Regions from separate parts of the Streptomyces sp. NBC_01092 genome, predicted to be linked through region 2. Evidence: riboswitches for the same ligand, from Rfam matches in the RefSeq annotation. Region 2 holds a riboswitch; the other holds the start of a gene.
The links. A riboswitch is a leader RNA that binds a small molecule or an ion and turns the genes downstream of it on or off. The one in region 2 is predicted to bind cyclic di-AMP.

Region 1 (4,205 bases), 4.2 Mb from region 2:
TGCCGCGCAGATGCTTCAGCACGGGCACGCCACGGGTGTCGAAGCCGGTCGTCACCATGACGGTGCCGACGGCGGAGGTGAGCCGGGTGATCGCCCGCTCGAAGCGCTCGGCGACCTCGTCGGGGTCGGTTCCGGGTCGGATGATGTCATTGCCGCCCGCAGAGAACGAGACCAGGTCCGGGGCCAGTTCGGCGGCCTTCGGAAGCTGTTCCTCGATGATCTGGTCGAGCAGTCTGCCGCGCACGGCGAGGTTGGTGTAGTTGAAGTCGCCCTCGGGGCGCCGGTCCGCGAGCAGGACCGCGAACCGGTCGGCCCAGCCGACGAACGCCCCGTCGGGGCCGGGGTCGCCGACGCCCTCGGTGAAGCTGTCCCCCACCGCAACGTACGACCCGATCACTGATCTGCTGTCACTCTTCGAATCGTCTGCCACATCGGGACATGATTCACCTTTGAATGTGACCTACGCGACCGTAGGAAAGGGTTGACGAGCGGTGAGATAAGCCACTCCTAAAGTGTTCGCCAAGCGAGGAATATCCCTCTGATCAGGGGTGTTGACGCGCGCAACCGCCAGTCCCGGAACATGCCGAAGGCCGGACCCGGGGATCGGGGTCCGGCCTTCGGCCGCGTGTCAGGCAGGTGGTTCTCGCGTCAGCCGATGGAGACGCCCTTGGAGGCCAGGTAGGCGACCGGGTCCACGTCCGAGCCGTAGTCCGGCGTGGTGCGGATCTCGAAGTGCAGGTGCGGGCCGGTGACATTGCCGGTCGCGCCGGAGAGGCCGATCTGCTGGCCCGCGGTCACGCTCTGGCCGCTGGAGACCGAGAGCGAGGACAGGTGGGCGTACTGGGCGTAGTAGCCGTCGGCGAGCTGGATGACGACCTGGTTGCCGTACGCACCGCCCCAGCCGGCCGAGACGACGGTGCCCGCGCCGACCGCCTTCAGTGAGGTGCCGGTGGCGGCGGCGAAGTCGACGCCGGTGTGATAGCCGCTGGACCACATGCTGCCCGCGACCTTGTAGGCGGTGCCGAGGGAAGCGCCGTCCAGCGGGGCGGAGAAGCCGTTGACGGTGCTGGTCGTCTCGGCGGCCGTGGTCGCCTTCTGCGCCTTCTTCGGCGTGGCGGACTTCGCGGCGGACGAGTCCTTCGAGGACGACTTGGACGCCGAAGACGGCTTGGAGGACGACGACTTGGGGGCGGTCGCCGGGGCCTTCTTGCCGCCGATCGTCAGCTTCAGACCGGGATGGATCAGCGACGGGTCGGCGCCGACGGCCTCACGGTTGTCGGCGTAGAGCTTCTTCCAGCCACCGCCGACGTTCTGCTCGTTGGCGATCTTCGAAAGGTAATCGCCGACCTTCACCGAATAGGTCCGCACGTCCGTCTTCTTGGCGGACTTCTTCTCAGCAGCCTTCTGGCCGGCGGCCGGAAGGGACGAGACGGCCTTTTCCGAAACGGTCTGCGAGGGAGCGGCGTGGGCGCCGGTGGCTCCCATGAGCGGAAGAGCGAGAGCGGCGCCACCGGTTCCGGCGACGGCGATGGAGCGGGTGAAGCGCAGGGACTTCGGACGGCGGTGCTTACCCTTCGCGGGCATGGCGAATTCCTCTCCGGCGCCTGCGAGGTGAGCTGTCGGGTGCGGGCTGGAGATGCCCGGCCGCGCCGAGGCGCGACTTGACCCCAAGCCGTTCCGGAGACCGGAACAGGCGGTTGTACCTGTGGGTCCCCCGCTCCTGCCGTGTACGGGTGAGTTAGCGCGGGATCCAGGCGGCGGCAGGATTAGGCGTCCGTCCGGATTGGTGGCGAACGTAAGCGAGGAAGACGCAAAGGAACAAGTGAGAGGTTCCGTCCGAATGCGTTCCTGTTGATCCCTTGTGGGAATTAGCCGTCACCGTGCGTGAAATATGGGGGTGCCGCCCGACTCAAAGCCCCATGAAAAGCACATGAATTACGTGGACATGACGGGCGACGCACCGTCACGGATATGACGCTCCTCACGTGACGCTGCTCCAGCTTTCTTTATTGCAGAGCGAGTTGGAATGAAGGCGCCAATTCGGACAGAACACCTAGATGCGACGGAGCCGAATAACTGCCGCATCCAGGTCGCCCTTCAGGCCGGTAGGTAGTCCGTGATGTACCAGTACGGCCCCTCGGTGTATTTCGCCCGTTTCAAGGCATTCATACGACACTGTCGGATCCAGGCCGTGCAGCCGCAGCGCCGGAAGGGGCTCGCCGTAGCTCTGCGCCTGGAGCCAGGCGAGGACGACCGCGTCGCCCCCGAGCACGTACTGCACCGCACTCAGCCCGCCACGCGGAGGCCGCAGCCGGTAGAGGTCGCCGCGCTGCACCAGGGGCCGGATCTCCTTGTAGAGCGCCACCCACTCCCGGGCCTCGGCGAGCTCCTCCTCGGTCCACTGCGCGAGGTCACCGCCGACCCCGAGCACCCCGGCCATGGCGCTCACGAACCGGAAGCGCAGCGAGCTGGCGCGGTGGTTGAGCATGGCGTTCGGGCTGTCCGTGACCCAGGCGGCCATGGCCCGGGCCGGGTGGATCTGGCTGAAGCCGTGCTGGATGGCGAGCCGGTCGAGGGGGTCGGTGTTGTCCGAGGTCCACACCTGGTCCGTACGGCTCAGCACGCCGAGGTCGATCCGTCCGCCGCCGCCCGAGCAGGACTCGAAGGCGACGCCGGGATGAGTGGCGCGCAGCCGGTCCAGCAGGGCGTACAGGGCGCGCACATGGTCGACCCACAGGCGCTGCGGATACGGCTCGCCGGGCCAGCCGGCGTCGGAGAAGCAGCGGTTGAAGTCCCACTTCACATAGTCGATCGGGGCGCTGGAGAGGAGCCCGTCGAGCTGTTCCCAGAGGTACTCCTGGACATCGTCGCGGGCGAGGTTCAGTACGAGTTGATTACGGAAGTCCGTACGCTTTCGTCCCGTTTGGTACTGCACCCAGTCCGGGTGGGCGCGATACAGCTCGCTGTCCGGATTGACCATTTCCGGTTCGACCCAGATGCCGAACTGCATGCCGAGCGTGTGCACGTGCTCGGCGAGCGGCTTGAGGCCGGACGGGAAGCGGTCGGGGTTGGGCGTCCAGTCGCCGAGCCCGGCGCGGTCGCTGGTGCGCGTGCCGAACCAGCCGTCGTCGACGACGAACAGCTCGACGCCCATGGCCGCGGCCCGCCGCGCGAGCAGGCTCTGCTGTTTCTCGGAGATGTCGAACTCCGTCGCCTCCCAGGAGTTGAACAGCACGGGCCGGTCCTGGTCGGCGTCCGGGACCACATACGCGCGCTGGTACGCATGCCAGGCGCGGCTGGCCCCGCCGAAGCCGCCGTCGCTCCAGAGGCCTGCGAAGACGGGTGTCGTGAAGGACTCCCCCGCCGCCAGGCGCAGCAGACCCGAGTCGTCGTACCCGGCTCCGCCGGTGATCTGCACGCGCGCGTCCGGGAGTTGGGCCACGCCGATGCGCCAGGACCCGGACCAGCCGAGCGCGCAGCCGTAGACCTCGCCGCGCTCCTCGGTGGCGTCCGTGTCGAGCGCGACCCACGGCAGGTGCTGGTGCCCGGTGTGTCCGCGACGGCTGCCGATGACCTTCTCACCGTAGGTGAGCGGGGCCTGTGCCAGCCGGGACTCGGCACCCCAGCGGCCGTGCAGCTGGGACAGCCGCCAGTCCTCCCGGTCCGGCAGCGTCCAGGTCGCCGAGTCGGCCCGCAGCAGCTCCAGGGCGGGCCCCTCGTTGTCCAGAGTCACCCAGCGCTCCACGACGTCCTGGCGCATCCGGTAGTGCAGGGTGACCTTCAGCCCGCCGTCACGAAAGCGCAACCGCAGCTCGTCACCCTCGGTCTCGTGGCGCTCGAAACCCCACTCGGTGCCGCGCCGCTCGTCGGTGCGCACGGACAGGGCGGGCCGTACGAAGCGGGGGCCGCCCTCGACCGGGTACTCCTCGCGGCCGTCGAGCGGGGACTCGAAGGGCCAGTACTCCGGCAGCGGGCGGACAGCGAGGGCCTCGGCGTCGGCGAGCTCGATCCGCGGCCCCCAGTGCAGGTGCAGCAGTTCGTCGCCGTCGGTCAGATGGACGGCGTAGCTGCTGGTCGGCCCGGAAAGGAGCCACGTACGGCCGTTGTCGGAGATCTCCAGCATCAAGCCCCCACAGAGACGAACAGGTGCGATCAAGTACCAACATCATCAAGGGTCGAGCGGCCCCGGGGCAACGCCTGTGGAT
Region 2 (4,205 bases):
AGCGGCTGATGGTCGAGGGCGGCGGCACGATCCACACGCAGCTGATGCGGCAGGGGCTCGCGGACGAGTTGCAGCTGGTGCTGGCGCCGCTGTTCGTGGGCGACCCCGAGGCGCCGCGGCTGTTCGGGCCGGGCGGCTACCAGGGCGGGCGGCTGCGCCTGCTGGAGTCGCGCCGTATCGAGGACGTCGTGCTGATGCGCTACGCGCCGACGGCGCCCGGCACCGGCACCCTCCCCGCTGCCGCGGACCGGCACTGGATGGCGCTGGCGTGCGAGCTGGCCGCGCAGTGCCCGCCGTCGGAGACGGCCTTCAGCGTCGGCGCGGTGGTCGTGGCGGCCGACGGGACCGAGCTGGCGCGCGGGCACTCCCGGGAGGGCGGCGACCTCGTGGTGCACGCCGAGGAGGCGGCACTGGCGAAGATCGCGACCGGGGATCCGCGGCTCGCGTCCGCGACGGTGTACAGCAGCCTGGAGCCGTGCACGCACCGCTCGTCCCGGCCCCTGCCCTGCGCGCGGCTGATCCTTGCGGCGGGGGTCCGCCGGGTGGTGACGGCCTGGCGCGAGCCGGACACCTTCGTGGCGGGGGCCGACGGGAGCGGGATGCTCGCGGCGCAGGGCGTGGATGTCCTGGTCCTGCCGGAGTACGAGGAGCGGGCCAAGGCGCCCAATGCACACCTGCTGCCCTGAGGCGCCTAGGTGCCGCCCGGGTGCCTGGACGTGACCTGGGTCGCACGAGCGCCCGAAAAGTCCTGTTCAGGGCGGTTCCCTGGAAACGTGTGTGCTTCGGGCCTCGCGGATGGCGTACTATTGAGTCAACGACGCGGGGTGGAGCAGCTCGGTAGCTCGCTGGGCTCATAACCCAGAGGTCGCAGGTTCAAATCCTGTCCCCGCTACTGAAGACTCAGGGCCGGAACTCATCAGTTCCGGCCCTGAGTGTTTTCCCGGTCGGCTCCCAGCGCTCGCTCCCCGCCCCCGCTTCGGCAACCCTGGTCAGGTGGAGCAACGGCGGATCTCCTACGCACGCCGGTTCGTCCGGCTGCTCCCCGCCCTGCTGATCGCGGCCGGAGCGGTGTACGACCACGCCACGCCCACGGACGTCACCGGCGCCCCCTTCTTCACCGCCGCGCCCCTGGTCGCCGCCCCTCTTTACTCGCAGCGCGGCACGGTGATCACGGGCGCCGTGGCCGTCGCCGTACTGCTCGTGATGCGCGGCCTGGGTGGCGGCCTCTCGCGCGCGGAGGTGATCACCGAGGTGGTCACCGTCGTGGTCGTCTCCGTGCTCGCCGTCCTCATCAACCTCCTCGTGCGCCGCAGCGACGAGCGCCTCGCGTCCGTCCGCGAGATCGCCGAGGCCGCCCAGCGCGCCGTGCTGCCCGAACCCGCCGAGCGGATCGGCGGGTTCCGGATCGCCGCGCGTTACGAGGCGGCCCAGGAGGGCGCCTCCATCGGCGGGGACCTGTACGCGGTGCAGGACAGCCCGCACGGCGTCCGGCTGGTCGTGGGGGACGTGCGCGGCAAGGGCATGGGAGCGGTCGGGGCGGTCGCCGTCGTGATCGGGGCCTTCCGGGAGGCCGCGGAGCAGGAGGCCACGCTGGAGGCGGTCGCCCAGCGACTGGAGCGGGCGCTCGCGCGCGAGCGCACCCGGCGGGACGGGGACGAGTCCCGCGAGGGCTTCACCACCGTCGTGCTCGCCGAGCTGCCCCACGGCGGCGGGATCGTCCGCCTCGTCAACCGCGGGCATCCGACGCCCCTGCTGCTGTACGCCGACGGCACCGTACGCCCGCTGCCCGCCACCGAGCCCGCCCTGCCGCTCGGCATGGACGAGCTCGGCACCTGGCCCGACCGGGCCGACGAGGCAGGCTTCCCACGCGGGGCCACGCTGCTGCTGTACACCGACGGGCTCTCCGAGGCGCGGGACGGCGGCGGGCGGTTCTACGAGCCCGAGACGGGCCTCGCGGGGCGCGCCAACGCGCTGCGCGACCCGGGCGAGCTGCTCGGTGTGCTTTCGGTGGAGGTCCGCCGGCACTCCGGAGGAGGAATGGCGGACGACATGGCCCTCATGGCCGTACGGCGACCTTGATCGTCATCACCCGGGGTGATCGAGTGACCGCCCTCCGCATAACAACTGACACACCGTCAATACCTATGTGGCTGCTGAACCTTGGCCAACTCGCCCGTTTTGGGCCGGTCATGACCCGTAAGTCCAGGCGAAAATCGTTAATGATCAAGAGGAACAGCTTGGAATCCGCACCCCGCGTCTATTAACGTTCGATAACGCAGCGCGGTCGTCCCAGCCGTCACAAGAGTCGGCTCCGTGCGCACGCGCCGAATCCCGCAAGGGAACCGGGGAACCACCACCTTGGGGTGAATCGCACGGATTCCACCGTGGAAGCACGGTTGGTATACGCGCGTAGGAGACCTTCCTGCTCCGAACCCGTCAGCTAACCCGGTAGGCGAGAAGGAAGGAAAGGAGTACGCCCACGTGGCGTCCAACCGGCCTGCCCCGCAAGCCCCGTTCGTGCCGAGTCAGCGCAACACCGACACCTTCGGCTACGACAGCTACCGCACCGACGAGGGCCCGTACGAGGAGTGGAACCCGACCTCGGAGTCCCTTCGTCCCGTCCGTGGCAGGCACCGCGTCTCCAAGCAGCGTGGCGGGGGACTCGCCCGCAGCTCCACCGTTCTCGGCGTAGGCGTCATAGCCGCCGTCGGCGCGGGCGGCATGGCCAGCGCGAACAGCGGCAAGCCGCCGGTCGCCATCACCATGCCCGACCTGCCCCTGATCTCCGACGACTCCTCCGACGAGCCCGCCGAGGACACGGCCACCGCGCTCAGCACCATGGGCGAGACCGTCGAGGAGACCCCGCAGGGCACCTCCGACGCCGGTGAGGCGCTGCGCAGCCGGATCATCGCGCAGGCCGAGCTCCAGCAGGACCAGATCGACAGCAAGGCCGCCGCGGCCGCCGTCGCCGCCGCCGAGAAGGAGGCCACCGCAGCGGCCGCCAAGGCGGAGAAGGAGGCCGAGGCCAAGGCCGCCGCCGCGAAGGCAGCCGCCGAGGAGGAGGCCCGCAAGAAGGCCGAGGCCGAGCGCCTCGCCGAGCTGGCCAAGCAGTACACGCTGCCGACCTCCTCGTACACGATCACCTCGACGTTCGGTCAGGCCGGCGCCTACTGGTCCTCCGGGTACCACACGGGCCTCGACTTCGCCGCCCCCACCGGGACGCTGATCAAGGCGATCCACTCCGGCACGGTCACCTTCGCCGGCTGGGACGGCTCGTACGGCTACAAGACGGAGATCACCCTCGATGACGGCACCGAGCTCTGGTTCGCGCACCAGTCCTCGATCAGCGTCAGCGTGGGCCAGAAGGTCAACACGGGCGACGTGATCGGCCGCGTGGGCGCGACGGGCAACGTGACCGGCGCCCACCTGCACCTCGAGGTGCACCCCGGTGGCAGCACGAACGGCATCGACCCGATGGCGTGGCTCCAGGGCAAGGGGCTCACCCCCTGAGGCACCCCTCGACGGGTATCCACTTCTGATCCCCGGCGGTCCTGGCGACGACCCCCCGACGCCAGGGCCGCCGGTTCGGTGTGTGGCTCGATCGCTCTTCCCGGGGACGCCCTTCGCGCGCCCCGGCCCGGTCAGGTCCGATACGGGTTGTACGCGGGGTACGGCGCCGTCTGTCCGTACGCGGGCCCGTACGAGGGCGCGTTGACCTGGCCGTACGACTGCCAGTGGACCGGCATCGGGAGCGGCGCCGGGTGGCCGTAGCCATGGCCGTACCCGTGCTCGTGCCGCGGCCCGGCCTGTGCGGCGGCCGCGTGTTCCAGGGCCGGGCGGGCGAACTCCCGGCGGTGCCACAGCTCGTGCAGCAACTCCTGTTCCCGTACGACGAAGTCCGCGCCGGCCCGTCCGCGGCGCCCCCGGTGCCGTAGGAACGCCAGCGACGTGGCGTAGGCCTCGTACTGCGCCACCGCCCGCGCCGCCGGCCGCCCGCCCCGGTGTCGCGCGTACTGCCGGGCCACCCGCCGGTCCCGCATCGAGCCCAGCACGAACGGCTCGCTCGGCGACAGCCACCCGGCGACGACGTAGGCGGGCAGCTCCTCGCGCACCGTCCGCAGCTCGCGCTGCCGGGTCCAGATCACCAGCCAGGTCAGCAGGCCGAACGCGGGCACCATGAAGGCCGCGTACACGGCGAAGAAGCC

Region 1: linked by a shared signal. The riboswitch ahead of OG254_RS42595 (LysM peptidoglycan-binding domain-containing M23 family metallopeptidase) and the one ahead of OG254_RS23465 (M23 family metallopeptidase) in region 2 are both predicted to bind cyclic di-AMP.

The regions. Positions count from the first base shown of each region.
Region 1 is NZ_CP108659.1:9,424,439-9,428,643, reverse strand. It holds gene OG254_RS42600 (SGNH/GDSL hydrolase family protein) at 1-397, opposite strand, end outside; gene OG254_RS42595 (LysM peptidoglycan-binding domain-containing M23 family metallopeptidase) at 649-1,584, opposite strand; cyclic di-AMP (ydaO/yuaA leader) riboswitch at 1,589-1,754, opposite strand; gene OG254_RS42590 (alpha-galactosidase) at 2,054-4,123, opposite strand.
Region 2 is NZ_CP108659.1:5,204,113-5,208,317, reverse strand. It holds gene OG254_RS23480 (dihydrofolate reductase family protein) at 1-686, shown strand, start outside; tRNA gene OG254_RS23475 (tRNA-Met) at 819-892, shown strand; gene OG254_RS23470 (PP2C family protein-serine/threonine phosphatase) at 994-2,079, shown strand; cyclic di-AMP (ydaO/yuaA leader) riboswitch at 2,313-2,470, shown strand; gene OG254_RS23465 (M23 family metallopeptidase) at 2,482-3,510, shown strand; gene OG254_RS23460 (PrsW family intramembrane metalloprotease) at 3,642-4,205, opposite strand, start outside.